Regions from separate parts of the Paenibacillus sp. GCM10027627 genome, predicted to be linked through region 2. Evidence: riboswitches for the same ligand, from Rfam matches in the RefSeq annotation. Region 2 holds a riboswitch; each other region holds the start of a gene.

Region 1 (5,061 bases), on a different contig from region 2:
TCCCCTCTTAAAAACTAGCTAATGCCAGGCTGCTCGGGAAGCAGCCTTTTTTGTTTCCTCTGAGCCTCCAATACCCGCATCATCGATTTTTGAACCTTCATCGTCTCCGGCGAAGCATGAGCGCTATGTGCCAAATTGAAGACTTCCAAAGGATCTTCCGACAAATTGTACAATTCATATTCATCCGGTATCCCTTCTCCACCGTCATTTGAATCTCCGGCGAAGTATCGCGAATATTTCCAAAGCTGAGTTTTCCCATTGCGGGGAATTGGGGCTATGACGGTTTCAATTCGGTTCGGCTGCACGACAGAGGCGTATGGCACGCCGAACGGACTGACCTGATGCTGGCCCCTCGTCACATCATCGTCCGTCATAAAATAAATAGGCTCGTTCGGAATCGGCTGAGCACTCCTATCCAGCAGCCAAGGCGAAAGATCGCGGCCTACAAGCTTGCGGGCTTCGCTGAACGTCCCCTTTAGCCGTTCTCGAATAGACTCCGCGTCGATCCCCGCCAGCCCGAGCAGCGTAGGCACAAGATCGATGTGGCTCGTCAGCGAATCGACGAATGAGTGTCCAGGGAAAAGCCGCTTGTTGTGAAAAAGGATAGGCACATGCAAAAACTCCTCGTATGCGCAATAAAACTTTTGGAACAGATGACCATGCGCTCCTAGCAAATCTCCATGATCGGATGCAAATACAACAATCGTATCGTCGTAGAAAGAAGTGCGGGCGAGCGCGTCAATGACTTTCGCCATTTGCTGGTCTGCATTTTTTTGCAATTGATAATACAGCCGCCGGTAAAACGGCTGATTCCAAATCGGCTGCAGCGCCTTAGGATAGGTATCCCTGTAACTGGCCTGGCAGCGCGGTTTTGTTTGCAGCGATTCATATAGAGTGGGAGGAGGGGCAACGTCTGGAACATCCGGATCCACTTGGAAGCGGAACGCAGCCATCCGCTCCGTCAGCGAGCCATACAGCACAATATCATGCGGATTGACTAAAGAACAGACGACTAGCCATGGCTTAGCTGCTTGGTCCTGTTTCTTTTGCAAATCGAGCGCCGTTAAAAGCTCCACCGTCTCCGCCGCAAAAAACGGGTCTCTTCCGCTCACACCGAATCCGGCAGAAGAGGCCGAGTTCCGCGGATTTTTCCCATGCGGCTCGGGGCCGATCCAGCCGGAGAAGCCATAGCCGTCAAGGCGGTTTGCACTTTGGTAAAGCCGTTCCAACTTAGGATTGGGTACGCCTGAGAAGGTGTCGTAGCTTGGGATCGAGTCATGCGTGCCCGGATTGATAATGTCTGGATAGGAAATATGCCATTTTCCTCTGTAATGCGTTTGATAGCCGCCCTCGCGGAAGTAGTCTCCCATCGTCGGCACCGTGTTCCGATCAAGCCAAAACATGTCGGAGTCGAAAGGCTCCTTGGCGATGCCCGTCGTTTGGCTGACGCCATGCAGCGATGGATAATGTCCGGTAAATAGAGTAGCACGGCTGGGAGAGCAGGCGGAGCTTCCAATATAATGTCTGCGAAATTCGACCGCATGCTGTCTAAGACCGTTTTGTGCGGTCAAGTTGCGTCGGCGCCATTCTTTTATTTCTTCGTTTTCATACACGGGTGGATACCTTTCTTCATCTACAAGAAGCACAAGAATGTTCGGCCTGTCCGGTTCCCTACGGCTTGTTTCCACCATTTTCCCACTTCCCCGACTACAAAGTCTTTACCCCCAGCGTATGAAGAAAAGACGCCGATTAGTCGCAGCCGCTGGCATTGAGCCTGCATAGAGTGCACATACAACCCACATAGAGCACGTAAAGAGCACACACAGAACAAACAAAGAGTCCGCGTATGAAAGCGTCGGCCCATTCTTTGCGCAAAATGGGAAAAAACGAGATCGGCTGAGAAAAGAAGAGTATTTCTTAGAGAACGGCCATTGTAAACGCTAATTCCGATGACAGCATATGTAAAACGGTTCAAAGATGCTTTTTCGCCGCCTTTACACTTTCCAGCAGCAGGAGTAAGATTCGATTATGATTTATGAATGATTTACGTAAATGCAACTTTTGAATCGCTGAGTTTTCCAGAAAGGAAAAACGGGGGACCCAACAGCAAGCTTCTTTCCGGTGTGAGAGCCGCGATGGAGGCATGCAGGGGTGAATCGCTTGCGGCCGCTGCCATGGAAGGGCCTAAGCAAGCGTAGGGCGACTCTCACCGCCCGAATCCGACAGCTAACCTCGTAAGCGTTGTTTTGAGAGAGGGTGCGACTTGTGATCGTGAGCAGTTGACGGCCGCAGGGGCATTAGCCTCTGTGGTTTTTTGTTGTCTAAAATAGGAATATGCACGTAAAACGCTGAGTTTCTGCGTATGCAGAAAGCGGGGGAACCAATCGATTTCGAACTAGAAATCATGGGGTGAATCCGGATCTTTAGAAGATCCGGTAGGGCGACTCTCACGCCCGAATCCGACAGCTAACCTCGTAAGCGGAATCGAGAGAGGCCAATTGCAGCTCTTCGGCATGAACGAAGCTTTTTCGTTATGCCGCTAGAAGAAGCCGCGAAGGACCCTCCTTCGCAGGCTTCTTTTTTTATGCCCATTTGGCCTATATCACCCAAAAGGAGAATGAGATGAACGGCCCCCTGTTAACGCTTGTTTATGCGCCGAACGAACCGGCGCGCCAATTTGTGAAGCTGCTGCTCTCGCGAGGATTGCCCGTCGCGGCCGTTGTCAACAGCGCCAGGCAGAAGAGAATCCACGAAGGATTCGGCATTAACCGGTTCGTGAGGCTCGATACAAAAGCGGCCGACTGTCCATTGAAAATGGGATCGATCGGAAATGTATATTTATTTGACGACTCTGTCCCCCTCATTTGCAGATATTTAAAGCTGATTCGCCCTTTTGTATTGGGCCGGATTATCGTGGTGACGCAAAGCGCGAGCATACCGGGCTTGTACCGGCATCTCGGAGCGGATCAATTGCTGCACGAAACGTTAAAAGCGGAGGAACTGCTGGAGGAAGACGAGGAAAACCGGAAGGAGGAAGCGGAATGTTAGATTTAGCTATGGCTGCATTGCTGGTGGCGCTTGTGGCCGCCATGTGGGGTCTTGCCACTTGGTCCGCCAAAGAAACGGATAGCGGGAGGGACAAAAAATGATCGTGTTGTACTCCTTGCTTGCAGCGGTTTTTCTTTATTTGTTGTACGTGCTTCAAAATCCGGAGCAATTTTAACGAAACGAGGGAACGGAATTGACTATGCTGGGAATGGTTTCGATAGCCGTGCTGCTGCTCATCGTCGTGCTTTTGGCGAAGCCGGTCGGCTTATATATAGCGAGGGCGTTTGATTATGCGCCTTCCGGAGTAGACAAGGCCTTTGGTTGGCTGGAGAAGCCGATTATGGCCCTTAGCGGCATTAAAAATATCAATCAAAGCTGGAAGCAATACGTGTTCGCGCTGCTTTGCACTAATGTGTTTATGCTTATCATCGTTTATGCGCTTTTCAGATTTCAGCATTTGCTTCCGCTTAATCCGAGCGATATCGGACCGATGGAGCCGACGCTCGCTTTTAATACGGCCATAAGCTTTATTACAAATACGAACTTGCAGCATTACAGCGGCGAAAGCGGCTTATCCTATTTGGCTCAGATGATCGCTATCGTCTTCCTGATGTTTACGGCTCCGGCGACTACACTCGCTGCTGTCATCGCCTTTATTCGCGGTCTTGCGGGCAAGCCGCTCGGCAACTTTTTTGTCGATTTGGTTCGTGCGCTTACCCGGGTGCTGCTGCCAATCGCTTTTGTAACGGCGCTCATTTTCGTAACGCAAGGCGTGCCGCAAACGATGGAATCTTCGGCGACCGCAACGACGCTGGAAGGCGCGGAGCAAACGATCGCAAGGGGCCCGGTCGCCTCATTCCTCGCAATTAAGGAGCTTGGCAATAACGGCGGCGGATTTTTTGGCGTCAATTCGGCGCATCCGTTCGAAAACCCGACGAACATTTCTAACATGCTCCAAATGCTTCTGATGCTGCTCGTCACAACCGCCCTTCCTTTTACTTATGGAAAGATGGTTGGCAATAAGAAACAGGGCAGCGTATTGTTCTGGGCGATGGGCATCATGTTTGTGATCATGACGGCCCTATCGCTTATGGCGGAAAATGCGGGCAATCCAGCGCTCAACGCGCTTGGAGTAGATGTCTCGCAAGGCAGCATGGAGGGTAAGGAAGCCCGCTTTGGGGTGACAGGTTCCTCCATTTACAGCGTCGTCACTACGGCAGCCGAGACGGGCGCCGTCAATACGATGCACGACACGTTAACGCCGCTTGGCGGACTAGTACCACTGGCCAATATGATGCTCAATACCATTTACGGCGGCATCGGCGCCGGATTTATGAATGTGTTGATGTACGCCATTATCGCCGTATTTTTGGCAGGACTTATGGTAGGACGGACGCCGGAATTTTTGGGCAAAAAAATCGAAGGAAAAGAAATGAAGCTGATTGCGGCCACGCTGCTCGTTCAGCCGATTCTTATCCTTATCCCGACGGCGATTGCGCTCATGCTCTACCCGGATACGATTTCCAATCCCGGCTTCCACGGCTTGACGCAGGCGCTTTACGAATTTACTTCCTCGGCCGCGAATAACGGCTCCGGCTTTGAGGGGCTCGGCGACAATACGCCGTTCTGGAATATTTCAACGGGCATTGTGATGTTCGTCGGACGCTATTTTGCTCTTGTTACGCTGCTCGCGGTTGCGGGATCTCTGCTAGCCAAAAAGGCGGTGCCGGAATCGACCGGTACTTTCCGTACCGATAATGCGCTTTTTGCTACGTTGTTTGTTGGTACGGTTCTTATTGTCGGAGCGCTTACCTTCTTCCCGGCCATCGTGCTTGGCCCAATCGCGGAGTATCTGACGTTGAAGCCGTAACGCCATCGTTTAAAGAAAAGAGAGGAAGACTCGTTGATGAATAAAAAACAATCTATGCTGACAGGGCCTATCGCCAGAAAAGCGATTATAGAATCATTTGTGAAGCTCGATCCACGAGTTATGATCAAAAACCCTATCATGTT
Region 2 (5,061 bases):
CGGATCGGATATTAATGATTGGAAAAGGCACGCTGCTTTACGACGGATCGCTTCAACAACTGAAAAAACGGTTCGGAACGGCACGCACGGTAACAGTCGACTTCAAGGATCATCCTGCCCCAGTGGAAATTCCCGGAGCTGTTTTGGTGGAGTGGACGCCACAGCGCGCGGTTTACAGCTTCGATACGGAACGGATGGTACTCGCGGATATCGTTTCTCAGCTGTCTCAGTCGATGGAACTGATCGATATCGCCGTTGCGGCTCAGGATATTGATGAAATGATTGTTCGGCTCTATGAGGAGCATCAAATATGAAAGCTTACGTTTCGATTTGGCGCTTAAGGTTTATTAACGGCATGCAATACCGGGCCGCTGCTCTAGCAGGCCTTGCTACCCAGCTTTTCTTCGGTTTTGTCTTCATTATGATCTACGCGGCTTTTTATAGCGGCGGCACAATCGCTGCGCCGATCTCCCTGCAACAAATCATCACTTACATTTGGCTTCAGCAAGTGTTCTTATCTTTTATTATGCTTTGGTTCAGAGACCAGGAGTTGTTCGATCTCATTACAAGCGGTAACATCGCTTATGAACTTTGCCGGCCGATGGCTCTATATCCCCACTGGTATTCCAAGCTTCTTGCCCAGCGCGTATCCAGCGCCTTGCTTCGCTCCTTCCCGATGCTAGCTGTTTTATTTATTATTCCAGAACCTTATCGGATGAGCCTGCCGCCTTCTTTTGCATCCTTTGGCTTATTTTTGATCGCTCTGGTGCTTGGCTTGCTTGTCATCGTATCGATATCGATGCTGATTTATATATCTGTATTTTGGACGATGTCGCCGATTGGCTCTATTTTAATGATATCGGTGGCAGGCGAATTTTTGGCTGGCATGATTATTCCTCTTCCGCTTATGCCCCCATGGCTGCAAAACATCGCTTACGCGCTGCCTTTTAGATGGACGACGGATTTCCCGTTTCGCGTCTATTCCGGACATATTCCCGTCCATGAAGCGGTATGGGGAATCGGCATTCAACTGCTGTGGCTAGCTGTTCTTGTTAGTGTTGGAAGACTACTGATGCGCAAAGCGCTTCGTTCCGTCGTTGTGCAAGGAGGTTAATATGAGGCTGTATTTTAAATATTTGACTATCCATCTAAAATCTCAAATGCAATACCGGACTTCGTTTTTTCTGATGAGCTTCGGCCAGTTTTTTATCCCGTTTGTAGTATTTGGCGGATTGTACCTGATGTTCGAGCGATTTGGACAGCTTAAAGGCTGGAGCTTTTTTGAGGTGGCGCTCTGTTTCGCCGTTATTCATTTGGCCTTTTCTTTGAGCGAATGTTTTGCCAGAGGGTTTGACGCTTTTTCTTCTCTTATCGTGAGAGGAGATTTCGATCGGCTGCTGGTGAGGCCTAGAAGCGCCGCGCTTCAGGTGTTGGGCTCCAAATTCGAGTTTACGAGAATCGGCAGGCTGACGCAAAGCATGGTCGTGATCATTTGGGCCATTTCCAATTTGCCGGCGGTATGGAGCCTCCCTAAGCTGCTTATTTTACTATGTATGATTATGAACGGCGTGTTTATTTTTACGGGCATATTTATATTGGCGGCTACTTTTTGCTTCTGGACGGTGCAAGCGCTGGAGGTGGCGAACGTATTTACAGACGGAGGGAGGGAAATGGCTCAATATCCTCTTAGCATCTACGAAAAAGGGGTGACGAGGTTTTTTACCTTTATTATTCCGTTTGGCTGCGTCAGCTACTTGCCTCTACTTTATTTATTGGATAAAAAAGAAGGAAGCTTGCTGCTGCCCATCCTTATTCCGTTTGGCGGGCTGTTGTTTTTGCTCCCTTGTCTGCTAGTATGGCGGATAGGAGTTCGGCATTATCGTTCGACGGGATCGTAATGAGCGGGCAGACAACCTCGAAAAATAAAAGGAGCCCGCTCCTCCATTTGTAGGGGATTAGGGCTCCTTTTGTTTCCGTTGCCGGTGCATCCGGCGCAAGGGTTGAATTTAATCCAACGACAAATAGGCGACGGCGCGCTGCTGAAGAACCGCTTCCTCAGAAAAGCCAACATCTGTTGGGGCACCGATTTTTTGAGTCCCTGATTCATGAAAAAGCTGAACGGCTCCAGCAAACAGTTTGTAAGCGCGGTAGTCGGGGTTAATGGATTCCGCAATTCGCTCGGCAAGACTTTCCGATAAGGAAGCAAGCGTGAATCGTCCGAGAAAAGATCGGAGCAGCGTTCCCCATCGGTCAAGCTGCAAGCTGGCGTCGCTGTCGCTGACGAAATGCTCGCTCCATCCATATCCAAGATCGCTGCTAAGACGCAGACAGACACGATGGCCGGAAGGATCGATCGCAAGTGCAGGAATCACAAATACTTCAATGCGGTGAATGGTTAGATGCTGGGGCTCGTTCGGTGGATACGGGGAATCATGTACGGATAATGACAACATAAGACATCTCTCCTTTGTCCGCTTACGAGGTTAGCTGTCGGATTCGGGCTAGAGAGTAGCCCTACCGGAGATACCAATCCCCGGATTCACCCCTTGCAGGCAATGGCATGCGATCTATAGAGCAGCCCCTGCGTTGGTTCCCCCGCTTTTTTCTTGATGAAAAAATTCAGCATTTATGTTTACATAATAGTTTAGCTCTAAAATATCAATTTGTAAATCAAATATTCGGTGAAGGGCAATCGTCTAAATTATCCAATTACCGACATATTTGCTTTGCGTTCATGGTCTTTTTCAAGTATGATGGTAGTTAAAAATGAACTCATGTTCAGATCAAAAGGAGCAGCAAGTATGCATTCGAAAACTAGTCATTGCAAAATTGTCGATTGTACAATCCGCGACGGCGGACTCGTGAATAACTGGGATTTCAGTGTCGAGTTTGTCCAGCACCTTTATAATTGCCTGAACGAAGCCGGCGTAGATTATATGGAGATCGGCTACAAAAACTCGCCTAAATTGCTGAAGGGTGCGGAAGAGGCAGGCCCTTGGCGTTTTCTAAACGATGATTTTCTTAAGAAGGTCATTCCGAACAAAGGCAATACAAAGCTGTCCGCGCTGGTTGATATCGGCCGCGTTGACGAAAACGACATTTTGCCTCGCAGCGAGAGCTTGCTCGACCTGATTCGCGTAGCCTGCTACATTCAAGATGTAGATAAGGCGCTCGAGCTTGTGCAAGTGTTCCACGACCGTGGCTATGAAACGACTCTTAACATTATGGCTCTTTCCAACGTTATGGAGAACCAACTGGTAGAGGCGTTCAACCTGATTAACGATAGCGTCGTCGACGTCGTTTATATCGTGGATTCCTACGGCAGCTTGAAGCCGGATGATGTTGGCTACTTGGTGGATAAATTCCAGCAATATTTGCCGAACAAACGTCTTGGCGTTCATGCTCACAACAACATGCAATTGGCGTTTGCCAATACATTAGTTGCTGCCGGCAAAGGCGTAGAGCTGCTGGACGCTTCCGTTTACGGCATGGGCCGTGCAGCGGGCAACTGCAATACGGAGCTTCTTGTTTCCGAATTGCAAAATACGAAGTATAACGTCCGCCCAGTGCTGGACATGATCGAAAAATACATGATCCCGCTTCGCGAAAAAGAAGAGTGGGGCTACATCATTCCTTACATGATTACAGGCATTTTGGATGAGCATCCGCGCTCCGCAATGGCGCTTCGCGCATCGGCTGACAAGGACAAAGCGGTCGATTTCTACGACCGTTTGACGACACCGGAAATTTCTTCGAAATAATTAGACGAAATTATTTAGTTGAACTTATTTGGTTGAAATTGTGTAGCAGAAATAAATACAAAAGGAGGGAGCATAACGCTCCCTCCTTTTGTGTTGTTGAGAAACTTTTGATATACGTAAGTCTGAGGCTTTGAGACCGCCAAAAACTATGATCAAACCGTCTGACAAGCTAATTTAGTGGTTTCTGGCGCAACTAAAAGCTCCAAATGGCGGGAAACGACTCGTGTAGTGGTTTCTGGCGCAACTAAAAGCTCTACATGGTGGGTTAAGACTCGTGTAGTGGTTTCTGGCGCAACTAAAAGCTCTACATGGTGGTTACGACTTGTGTAGTGGTTTCTGGCGCAACTAAAAGCTCTAAGTGGCGGGTTACGACTTATGTAGTGGTTTCTGGCGCAACTAAAAGCTCCAAATGGCGGGTTACGACTTGTGTAGTGGTTTCTGGCACAACTAAAAGCTCTAAATAGTGGGTTACGACACGTGTAGTGGTTTCTGGCTCAACTAAATGCATCCTCGGCTTGTTTGGCTTGGCAGTCACCATACTTCCTTTTGGCAAGAGCGATTGCCTGGCGAAACGTTCGTCCTAAAAAAGAAATTTAAATGAGAAGGACGGAGCACAACGCTCCGTCCTCTTTTAAACTTTAAATAAATTATTGCGTCTTCTTCAGTTCGCCTTCTCCTCGAATAGCTGCCGCCCGGTTCGGTTCATTAGGATGCAAATATCCGGTTCCTTCCCAAACCTCACCGCTCTTCACCACGGCGAGCAGTTCCACTTTAATATCGTCGCTATGACTGAACCATTCCAGAAGCCCGGCGTCGCTAATTCCATCCACGTCGATATACCAAAGACGGTCGCCATATTGCGTCACCAGAACTAGCTCCGCTTTTTGAAAGTCGAGGCTGTGAAAGTCCCGTCCGCCAAAGCGGATATCCAGCTTTTCCAAAACGAGCGTCTCCATATCCATGCTGTTCATTCCTTCCCCAATCAGTACCGCTTATCTAACCACACCTGTTAATATAACTTCCCTTGGCGGTAAAGGACGGATGAAAGCTTCGTTACCGCATGAACAAAACAATTTTGCCGTAGCGATAGTGGATCGCCGAAATAAGCCGGCAGAATGCTGCTCATCGTTTTTTGCATTTTGGCGAACAGTTGCTTATACACTTCCTCTTCCGAATAGAACTGTGTTTCCCGACCTTGCAGCCACTCGAAATAAGAGACGATCACCCCGCCGGCGTTCGCCAAAATATCGGGAATAATGATGACGCCCTCTGCCGCGAGAATTTCATCCGCTTCTCCCGT
Region 3 (5,061 bases), on a different contig from region 2:
GAAACGGCCAAACCTTTGTTGCGGACATACGCCGCACCTCCTCCGCTAAAAAAAGCAGCCTGCCAAGCGGGATGCTTGACAGGCTGCTGCCCCAGCGCAAACGGCGCCGAATGAGAAAGAACGTCCGGCTGCATGTTTTGCGATGTAAGACTAGGCGATGCCCGGCAAACTTAGGCTGGCCATCCTCCAAGCATTCCGGCGCCGATGCTCCGCTTAAGCTTTGGCAGGGTCGAACGAACTTTTGAGCGATACGATACGGTTGAACACCAGCTTCTCCGGCGCAGATTCTTTTGGATCAACATTAAAGTATCCGTGACGGAAAAATTGGAACTTGTCTCCGCCCGCGGCATCCTTCATGTTCGGCTCTACAAAACCTTGCTCCAGCTGCAGCGAACGCGGATTGATACGCTCCAGGAAAGAAGCGCCTTCCTCTTTGTTCTCGTCTGTAATGAGCGGTTCGTACAAACGGAAGTCGGCAGGAACCGCCTTAGACGCCTCCACCCAGTGGATCGTTCCTTTTACTTTACGCTCGTTGAATCCGCTGCCGCTTTTCGTTTTTGGATCGTAGGTGCAGCGAAGCTCCACTACCTCTCCGTTCTCATCCTTGATCACTTCTTGGCAGGTAATAAAATACGCATGCTTCAGCCGCACTTCATTGCCGGGGAACAAACGGAAATATTTGCTCGGCGGGTTTTCCATAAAGTCGTCTTGCTCGATATAAATTTCGCGGGAAAACGGGATTTGACGCGTACCCATTTCCTCGTTCTCCGAATTGTTCTCCGCCTCCAGCAGCTCCGTTTGCCCTTCTGGATAATTCGTAATAACGACTTTCAACGGACGAAGAACCGCCATCGTACGAAGTGCCTTCAGCTTCAAATCCTCGCGGATAAAATGCTCCAGGTTGCGCTCGTCGACAACGCTGTTGCTTCTCGCTACCCCGATTTCGCGGCAGAACGTGCGAAGCGATTCCGGCGTATAGCCCTTGCGGCGCAGCCCGCTGATCGTCGGCATGCGGGGATCGTCCCAGCCGTCGACCGCTCCTTCGTCGACAAGCTGCTTCAAGTACCTTTTGCTCATGACGGTGTTCGTTACATTAAGCCGTGCGAATTCATATTGGCGAGGAACCGATTCCATCTCGCATTCGGCAACTACCCAATCGTACAGCGGACGATGATCCTCAAATTCCAGCGTACAAATCGAATGCGAGATTCCTTCGATCGCATCGCTGAGCGGATGAGCGTAATCGTACATCGGATAGATGCACCAAGCGTCTCCCGTACGGTGGTGATGGGAATGGGAAATCCGGTAAATGACGGGATCGCGAAGCGAAATGTTCGGCGAGGCCATATCGATCTTGGCGCGCAGCACCCGCTCTCCGTCCTTGAATTCGCCCCCGCGCATCCGCGCGAACAAATCGAGATTCTCTTCTACGCTGCGGTCGCGGTAAGGGCTGTTTTGGCCCGGCTCTGTAAGCGTTCCGCGAGACTCTCTCATTTGGTCAGGCGTCAGATCGCAAACGTAGGCTTTCCCCTTTTTGATCAACAGAACGGCTCTGGAATACAACTCTTCGAAATAATCGGAAGCGAACCGAAGCTCATCCCACTGGAAGCCGAGCCACTTTACATCTTCTTTAATCGCATTTACATATTCCGTATCTTCTTTGACCGGATTCGTATCATCAAATCGGAGATTCGTCTTGCCCTTGAACTCATCGGCGAGCTCAAAATTGAGGCAAATCGATTTGGCATGGCCAATATGCAAATATCCGTTCGGCTCTGGCGGAAATCTTGTAATCACTTCCTGCACGCGGCCGCTCTTCAAATCTTCCACGACAATATTTTTAATAAAATTTGAGGATGATGTCTTGTTATCCACTGTATTCTCCATCGCGACCAACCTTTCCCACGGTAAATAGTTATCCTTTTATAATACACAAAATTCATTCAAAATACACTCGAATAAGCCGCTAGAAAGCGATAGAAATAAGCGTTAACGCACATTTTCATGAAAAGCAGCAAAAAGCAAAAAAGGTTGTTCTTAAGTTATTCTTAAGTTTTATTAAAATCTTCTCACATTCAACACGTAGCTACATTTTCCAGTTAATATGTTCCTTAGTGATGACAGACTACATAATGCCTAATTCCCTATCGGGAAACGGGGGAACCACTCTGGGTGAATTGATTTCGACGTTCTGCATAGGACGCCTGAGAAATCATAGGGAACCTTCAACCGAACCCCACAGCTAACCTCGTCGGCACCGGAAGGAGCTCCATCAAGTGAAGAAGAAAGTCAGCGCAATTCTGGCAGGACTCGCACTTCTGCTGGCGTTTCAGGTTGGAAGCGTGTTCGCAAGCGCCTCCAAAATGGACGGAATTATCGATGGCCTGATCGGAATCGATTACAACTACGGCGGAACGACAACAAAAGGTTTTGACTGCTCCGGATTTACGGGTTATGTGTTCAACAAAATGAACATCGACCTTCCGCGCAGATCGGTAGACCAAGCGGGTGTCGGCAACAAAGTAGCAAAGGCCGAAATGCAGCCAGGCGACCTTGTGTTTTTTGACACAAGCGGCAAGAACGACGGCGGCATCTCTCATGTCGGCATTTACGTTGGAAACGGGAGCTTCGCTCACTCTTCCACTAGCAAAGGCGTAACGATCGACAAAGTGGACTCCTCCTATTACAAATCGCGTTTCGTAACGGCACGCCGCGTAATGGACGAGAAGCAATTTAACACTTATACACAAGCATCCGAATAGCAACAAAAGAGAAGAGGCTGTTCCCGCGTAACGCACTACGCTGGAGCAGCCTCTTCTTCTTTTATTGTACGGGACTGATTGCGTCCGAGCAGCAGCATTACTATTAAAATCACCAGCATCCCTGCCGTCATAGCCGCCAACAAAACAACCGTCCATTGTACGGAAAACCGGTCCATCAGCCATCCGGTAATTCGCGGGAAAACCGCGCCTCCCACTCCTCCTAAAGCGACCAACAGACTGGTCGTCCTCTCCGTCATGCCCGGCAATAATCCATTTGCATAAACGAGAGCAATGCCGAAAACACCGGAGAAACATAGTCCGCTAACCGCAATAAACAGCAGCGACCAGAAAGCGTGATCCGTGACGGTCATCATGCCAAATGCGGCAGCAGCGCTTAACACCGCAATGAGCAAATACATCGCATAGCCCATTCGATCCGCAATGACACCGGCGAAGAGCCGCCCGATGACCATCATTCCCCAAAACAAGCTAAGCGCCGCCGTCGCTGAAGACTCGGACATATCCGTCCGCTCAATCAAGATGGAGGGCAAATAATTGGAGAAACTCATTTCCACCCCGACATAAACCATGAAGAAAGCTGCGCTCAGCGCCAAAAAGGGAATGGCTGACGCGGAGTAGCCAAGACGCCTCTTGTTTAAATGGGCAGCCGATTGGCTCCCTTCTTCTGACTCATGGACCGCGGCGCTGGCCCCGGTGGGTTTCCTCGTCATGCCAAGCTGCGAATCCAAGCTGCCAAACGACATCGTCAGCCAAAGGACAAAGGTGATGCCTGCCATAGCGGCCAATATAGGGAACGATAGCTGCCATATATGCTGCTGGATCAAATAAGCCGCTGTAAGCGGGATCAGCAGCGCGCCGATGCCGAAAAAGGTTTCCAGCCGGCTCATCGCCGAAGCTTTGCCTTTCATCAAATCGATAATCATCGCACCGACGATCGCTTCCGTCATGCCAAAGCCAATGCCTGCTATAGGAGCAATCGCGAGCATCCATCCCCATGGCAGGAGCAGACTATAGGCGGCTTCACTGACAGCTAGCAGGCCCATCGCCACAAGCACGGCCCCTCTTTTGCCTATTCTCGCCGTAAGCGACGGGGCGAACAGCACGCCGACCAAAAACCCGAGAAATTGATTCATGATCCACTGCCCGCCGTCTTTATATGTAATGCCGTAATAGCTAATCATCTGTTCCAATATCGCCCCGCCTACAACATGCGCAAGACCGATAACCAAATAAGAAAGGCAGCCAATCCACAGCAACTTCTTCATTCCGTTTAATCCCCTATCCCGCACGCCCGGTCGAAGCTCATTTTATCTATGCTATAATGAGGCATGACTACTACATTCAATCACTTTCCATATTATAAACGATACGAGGACGGGATGACCATTCGACCCATGTCCCTAAATGATGCCGAGTCCATCAGCGGCTGGAGGTACGATCCTCCTTACGACGTCTACAATTGGCCCGATTGGACGGACATGGTAAGGGACGGGTATGAATTCGGCGATCCCGCCCTGCGCGAGCAGCAATATGCGTCTATAACCGATCATGCCGATGAACTCATCGGCTTTGTTCAGTTTTTCCCTTTGCAATCGGTAACCAGACTTGGTTTCGGCCTGCGTCCCGATCTTTGCGGACTTGGGCTCGGGGTCACATTCGTCATGACGATCGTTAGCGAAGCGATTGGCAGAACGCCGGATAACGAAATCGACTTGGAAGTGCTGACCTGGAACGATCGCGCTATTCGAACCTACGATCGAGCCGGGTTCCAAATCGAAGACACCTATATGAAGCCTACGCCTACGGGCCTTAAGGAATGCCACTGCATGGTTTACCGGGAGCGGCAGCTCTAATGGCTCACCATGCCTTTTAACCGTTGCCGGTACAACAGTGGGCATCCCGCATATCCGCGAACAATATAAGCCCTTCGCGCACGAGTACCGAAACGGTGCGGATCCACTCTCTCGTTTCCAAATCGGCATAGGCCCTCGAAACGATGGACCTCCGCTGCTCGTTAAGCTGCACCAGATTAGGAATAAAATACGGACGCCAGCTCCAATTGGCATGGCGGTACTGCGCCTCTCGCAGCCAGTTCCCCTCATGCCCCCGTCTAAAGTTCGCCGAGAGCTGAATGCCTTCTTCGTTGCACAAATAGACTCTCATGCATGTATCGCCCAGTTCCGGCAGCAGCTGCTCCAGCCAATCATCGGCATCCCCGCTAACCGCATCCTTCGCCTTTGCTTGAAGCTGTCCGGCAAGCCGTTCCGCATGCCGATGC
Region 4 (5,061 bases), on a different contig from region 2:
GATGCAAAAGCGCTCGCTAAATTGAATATCCATGCGTTTAAGGAAGCGGGCATTGATTATATTGCCTCTAATGCAGGCGGTTGCGGAGCGCTGCTGGTGGAGTATGGCCATTTGTTCCACGATGATGGGGACTCGGAACTTCGCGAGGAAGCGCGTCTATTTTCAGAGCGAGTGCTCGATATTAGCAAACTGATCGTCGAAAAAGGAAGAGTTCCAAGGTTTGTCGAAACTTCGCAGAGCGAGAGCACAGGTACGGATACGGTCATTACGTATCAAGATTCCTGTCATTTGCGCAATGTGATGAAAAGTTCGTCGGCTCCCCGCGAGCTGATGCGAAGCGTCGAAAATGCGGCCTTTGTCGAGATGAAGGAAGGAGACCGCTGCTGCGGATCAGCGGGCATTTATAATGTGACGCAGCCGGAGATGGCGGGGCAGTTGCTGGAGCACAAAATGGAGCATGCCGCAGGTACCAAAGCCCGCTATATGCTCACAAGCAACCCGGGCTGCCTGCTCCAAATGAAGCTTGGAATTGAAAAACATAAGCCGCCGCATCCTATGAAAGCGATGCATATTGTCGATTATTTGTACGAGAGACTAGCGGAATAGAGAGGAAGCCTCTCCTTTACAAATCCTTTACCTTCTTAGGTAAAGGATTTTATTGTAAATACTGTCGAATTCCATTCATCAGTCCGCCCCAATTGCCGAAATAATAGTTAAATTGGCGTGGGAGGATTACAGGATGGAAAACAAAAAAATAGCGGGGTTCAAAAAATGGTGGGGTTCAATCCGGACTAAATTTACGCTATTTCTTCTTTTGCTCACCGTTGTTCCGCTTTTGCTCGTCTCTACCTCATTATCCGTCATGTTTGCCGGTAATGTAGAAGATGGCGTGAAAGACAAAGAAGTGATCCTGGCCACATCCAACGCAGCCGCGATTGACGCTTTTGTCGAGGGCAAAATTGCAGCTATGGAAAGTATGCTTCTTACGTACAAGGATGTTTTCCTAGGCGGAAATCCGGAGACGATAGTGCCGCTGCTCAAATCGATGAAAGCGATGGATCCTGACGTTTATACGTTTGGCTACTCCAATGACAAGGGGCAGGCGGTAAAGGATCAAGGGCAAAAACTGGACATTTCCTCGTTTACCAATTTTGCGCGAATTAAGGAGGAAAAAACGGCAGGCGTCTCCGATATTTTACATGACGGTATGACGGGTCAAAGCACCGTTATTGTCGATGTTCCGATTTTGGACGGAAGCGGTGTGTTTAAAGGGCTTGTGCAAGCAAGCGTTAATCCCGGCAAGCTTCTGGATCAATTGAACCGTCAAAAAATTGGAGAAACGGGCTACGCATATTTGCTGTCTAAAGACGGCATTTATTTGGCTCATCCGACGAAGGAGAAAATCGGCAAGCCAATTAAGGATTATGCCAACGAGGCTAAATTAAAAAGATATACCGAAGAAGTATTGAAGCTGGAAACCGGAAGTGTGAACTATTCGGAAGCGGACGGAACTCCCAAACTAGCTGCCTATGCTGCCGTCAAACGGACGGGCTGGAGAGTGGTCGTTTCCGGCGATGCCTCCGAGCTGATGAGCGGAGTTCTGCAATCGCAGGAGACGGGAATCATCATTATCGCGGTTTGCGCTCTGATCATCGCCGTCATTTCTTATTTCTCTTCCGGATTTATTTTGCGTCCGGTTGCGGCAATGACAAAGCTGATGAAAAAAGTGGCGGATGGAGATTTGACGGATCGGCTTCCGGTAAAAGGCAGAGATGAAATGCAGCAGCTCAAACTGAACATGAACGGGATGCTGGATTCGTTCAAAGCGACGTTGTCCAAGCTGTCGGAAGCGGTGGAGCATGCTGCCGTGTCATCCGAGCAATTGACGGCGATTTCCGCCAGCAATGCCAAGTCGGCCAAGGAAACAGCGGTAGCGGCAGAGCGCGTTGCGGCGGGTTCGCGTACCCAATTCGAAGGTTCTGAGCAATCCGCCGTTGCGATGGAGGAGATGGCCATCGGCATTCAAAAAATTGCAGAATCCTCCGGCGTTGTGAGCGAGCAGTCTCAGCAGGTCCATGCTGAAGTGTCGCAAGGCGAATTGGTCGTCAGGACAGCGGTGGAACAAATTAAACAAGCGAGCGAAGCGGTAGAACAATCGGCGGCAAGAGTGCGCGAGTTAGAAGCCAAGTCGGCACAAATCGAAGGAATATTGAAATACATTGCCGAAATTGCGGCGCAAACCAATTTGCTCTCACTCAACGCTTCGATCGAAGCGGCGCGTGCAGGCGAGCAGGGCAGAGGATTTGCGGTCGTAGCGGGCGAGGTCAAAAAGCTTTCATCGCAAACGACGGCTGCTGCGGAATCCGTTGGCGCCATCCTGCAAGAAATCCAAGATTCTACGGAGCTTACATCCAGATCGATTACCGAAGGCATCAACGAAGTGGCCAAAAGCGTGGAGCAGTTCGACCAAGTTGGCGTTGTGTTCCAAACGATTCTTCGCGCGGTAGAAGGCGTTTCGGCCCAAATTCAGGAAGTGTCGGCCGCGACGGAGGAGTTGTCTGCAAGCACGGAGCAGGTTTCGGCGTCCACGAACGAAATGCTGGGCATTTCCAAACAATCGTTGCAGGAGCTCGGCAGCATTGCGGAAGCCTCGAATCAGCAACACCATTCGATGGAGGAAATCGCCTCGTCTTCGGAATCGCTTAGCCGAATGGCAACAGAGCTCCAAGAGCTGTCATCCGCTTTCAAAGTGAAATAGAATCGCTTCAAATTTATTTTCAAAACTAGCGAAAATCGTCAAAAAAATGAAAGAATCGTTGATTGGCTGACTTTGTTCTGAATGTAAGCGCTATATTATTCGGTTTTCAATCCTTTTTAGTCGAAATTTGACCGGAATCGACTTTTACAATTGAAATAGAAAGGAGTAGCATTAGCTAATAGCTGAATATACGAAACGCTCAATGTTCCGGAAGGAACAGCGGGGGAACCATAGCGGCAGCTTAGCGCGCCGCAGGGGTGAATCCATTCATTGGTAGGGAGGTCTCGACTCCCGAATCCGACAGCTAACCTCGTAAGCGTTGTTCGAGAGATAAGTGTGCCCATTTGTGTTCAATTGACCGCGGAGAGCCTTTTCTCTGCGGTTTTTTGCTGTGTCCAAATGTATTTTTACGATGATTAGAGAGAAGAAAAGGGGCTCACTGGAATGAGAAAGCAGTTTGTTGTGATTGGTCTTGGCCGATTTGGAGAAAGCGTAACAAAGACGCTTCTGTCTTTGGGGTACGAAGTAATGGGCATTGATAAGGATGAGCGAAAAGTGCAGGAATTTGCCTCCATCCTGCCGCATGTGTACCAGGCGGACTCTACGGATGACGGAGTGATGAGAGAACTCGGCATCCGCAACTTCGACCATGCCATCGTGGCAATCGGGGAAGATTTGCAATCCAGCATTTTGACCACACTAATTCTAAAGGATATAGGGGTAAAGATGGTAACGGCGAAAGCGACAAGCGATTATCATCAACGAGTGCTTGAAGGTGTCGGGGCCGATCATATCGTTCATCCCGAGCGGGATACGGGTGTCCGTGTCGCCCATCAAGTCACCTCCAAAAATATGATTGAATATTTGGAGCTGTCGCCCGAATACAGCTTGGTCGAAATTATTGCTCCCGACACCTTTGGCGGAAAGACGCTCAAAACGCTCAATTTCCGCGCCAAATTCGGCTGCAGCGTCATCGCCATTCGAAGAAAGGACAACGATTTGGTTGTGTCTCCTCACGCGGATGAGCTGATTTATGAAGGCGATATGCTTGTAATCGTAGGAAAAAACAGCGATATTACCCGCTTTGAAAGAATGTTTGAGGATTAGGGGGAATACCGATGGATTTGATAGGCTTCAAAAGAAAAACGGAACTGAATCCTCATCAATGGACAGTAATCGGATTTGCGGTCATTATTTTGATCGGCGCCATTTTGCTGGCACTGCCTTTAGCCTCGACAAGCGGCAAGTCTATCGGCTTTTTGGATGCGCTGTTTACGTCTACATCCGCGGTTTGCGTGACGGGGCTTGCCGTTGTCGATACAGGTTCTGCCTATACGGTGTTCGGCCAAGTCGTCATCATGCTTCTCATTCAAGTTGGCGGAATCGGCTTTATGACCTATGGCGTCATCATTGCATTGCTGCTTGGAAAGCGCATCGGATTAAAGCAGCGCGTGTTTATTCAGGAGTCGACAAAGGCGACCTCGATTCAAGGGCTGATCAAGCTTGTGCTTCGTATCGTCATCATTACGTTTTCAGTTGAGGCGGCAGGGGCGCTATTTTTATGGCTTAGATGGATTCCAGATTTAGGAGTTGGACAGGCCGCCTATTACGCCGCTTTCCATGCCGTTTCGGCTTTCAATAACGCGGGATTCGGCCTATGGCCGGATAATCTGGTGCGGTATGTCGGCGATCCTGTCGTCAATATCGTCATCACGATGCTGTTTGTGACAGGCGGGATCGGTTTTATTGTTATTATGGACGTGTTCAAAAAGCGCAGATGGAGCCAGTTTTCGCTGCACACTAAAATTGTATTGCTGATGACGGCTATTTTGTCGGTTGGCGGCTTTATTCTTATCTTAGTGCTGGAGTTGCTCAATCCTGCTGTATTTGGCAGTTTAAGCTGGTCCGAAAAGCTGTGGGCGGCCTATTTCCAAAACATGTCGACAAGAACGGCAGGTTTTAACTCCGTCGATATGGGAGGGCTGTTGACGGCAACCCAATTTCTAATGGTTTTTCTCATGTTTATCGGAGCTTCGTCGGGGTCTACGGGCGGGGGGATCAAAACGAATACGTTTGCGGTATTGCTGGCGGCTATGTACAGCCATATACGCGGGCGCAGCCAAGTCCAACTGTTCAAACGCAAAATTGCAAACGAAATCGTATATAGCGCTTTGTCCGTTATTTTAATCTCGCTGGGGCTTGTGCTTACCATTTCGTTTCTGCTGACGATTACGGAAGGCGGGCAAGATTTTATCGCTCTTCTGTTTGAAGCAACGTCGGCATTTGCGACGGTCGGTTTAACG

What was found. Region 2 has a riboswitch for cyclic di-AMP ahead of ACFQZE_RS10660 (hypothetical protein). Riboswitches for the same ligand answer to the same signal wherever they lie in the genome.
Region 1: linked by a shared signal. The riboswitch ahead of ACFQZE_RS13755 (hypothetical protein) and the one ahead of ACFQZE_RS10660 (hypothetical protein) in region 2 are both predicted to bind cyclic di-AMP.
Region 3: linked by a shared signal. The riboswitch ahead of ACFQZE_RS21315 (C40 family peptidase) and the one ahead of ACFQZE_RS10660 (hypothetical protein) in region 2 are both predicted to bind cyclic di-AMP.
Region 4: linked by a shared signal. The riboswitch ahead of ACFQZE_RS01145 (potassium channel family protein) and the one ahead of ACFQZE_RS10660 (hypothetical protein) in region 2 are both predicted to bind cyclic di-AMP.

Annotation. Positions count from the first base shown of each region.
Region 1 covers NZ_JBHTHB010000003.1:415,915-420,975, reverse strand. Annotated here, with positions in the region: gene ACFQZE_RS13760 (sulfatase family protein) at 15-1,691, opposite strand; cyclic di-AMP (ydaO/yuaA leader) riboswitch at 2,058-2,256, shown strand; cyclic di-AMP (ydaO/yuaA leader) riboswitch at 2,337-2,496, shown strand; gene ACFQZE_RS13755 (hypothetical protein) at 2,623-3,048, shown strand; gene kdpA (potassium-transporting ATPase subunit KdpA) at 3,257-4,918, shown strand; gene kdpB (potassium-transporting ATPase subunit KdpB) at 4,955-5,061, shown strand, end outside.
Region 2 covers NZ_JBHTHB010000002.1:591,834-596,894, reverse strand. Annotated here, with positions in the region: gene ACFQZE_RS10675 (ABC transporter ATP-binding protein) at 1-314, shown strand, start outside; gene ACFQZE_RS10670 (ABC transporter permease) at 311-1,114, shown strand; gene ACFQZE_RS10665 (ABC transporter permease) at 1,116-1,898, shown strand; gene ACFQZE_RS10660 (hypothetical protein) at 2,007-2,453, opposite strand; cyclic di-AMP (ydaO/yuaA leader) riboswitch at 2,458-2,635, opposite strand; gene ACFQZE_RS10655 (aldolase catalytic domain-containing protein) at 2,802-3,761, shown strand; gene ACFQZE_RS10650 (hypothetical protein) at 4,409-4,732, opposite strand; gene ACFQZE_RS10645 (Glu/Leu/Phe/Val family dehydrogenase) at 4,771-5,061, opposite strand, start outside.
Region 3 covers NZ_JBHTHB010000007.1:38,619-43,679, reverse strand. Annotated here, with positions in the region: partial or broken gene mobA (molybdenum cofactor guanylyltransferase) at 1-28, opposite strand, end outside; gene ACFQZE_RS21320 (glutamine--tRNA ligase/YqeY domain fusion protein) at 214-1,887, opposite strand; cyclic di-AMP (ydaO/yuaA leader) riboswitch at 2,124-2,272, shown strand; gene ACFQZE_RS21315 (C40 family peptidase) at 2,277-2,762, shown strand; gene ACFQZE_RS21310 (MFS transporter) at 2,798-4,048, opposite strand; gene ACFQZE_RS21305 (GNAT family N-acetyltransferase) at 4,163-4,636, shown strand; gene ACFQZE_RS21300 (EAL domain-containing protein) at 4,653-5,061, opposite strand, start outside.
Region 4 covers NZ_JBHTHB010000001.1:261,083-266,143, forward strand. Annotated here, with positions in the region: gene ACFQZE_RS01135 ((Fe-S)-binding protein) at 1-606, shown strand, start outside; gene ACFQZE_RS01140 (methyl-accepting chemotaxis protein) at 740-2,758, shown strand; cyclic di-AMP (ydaO/yuaA leader) riboswitch at 2,945-3,093, shown strand; gene ACFQZE_RS01145 (potassium channel family protein) at 3,203-3,865, shown strand; gene ACFQZE_RS01150 (TrkH family potassium uptake protein) at 3,877-5,061, shown strand, end outside.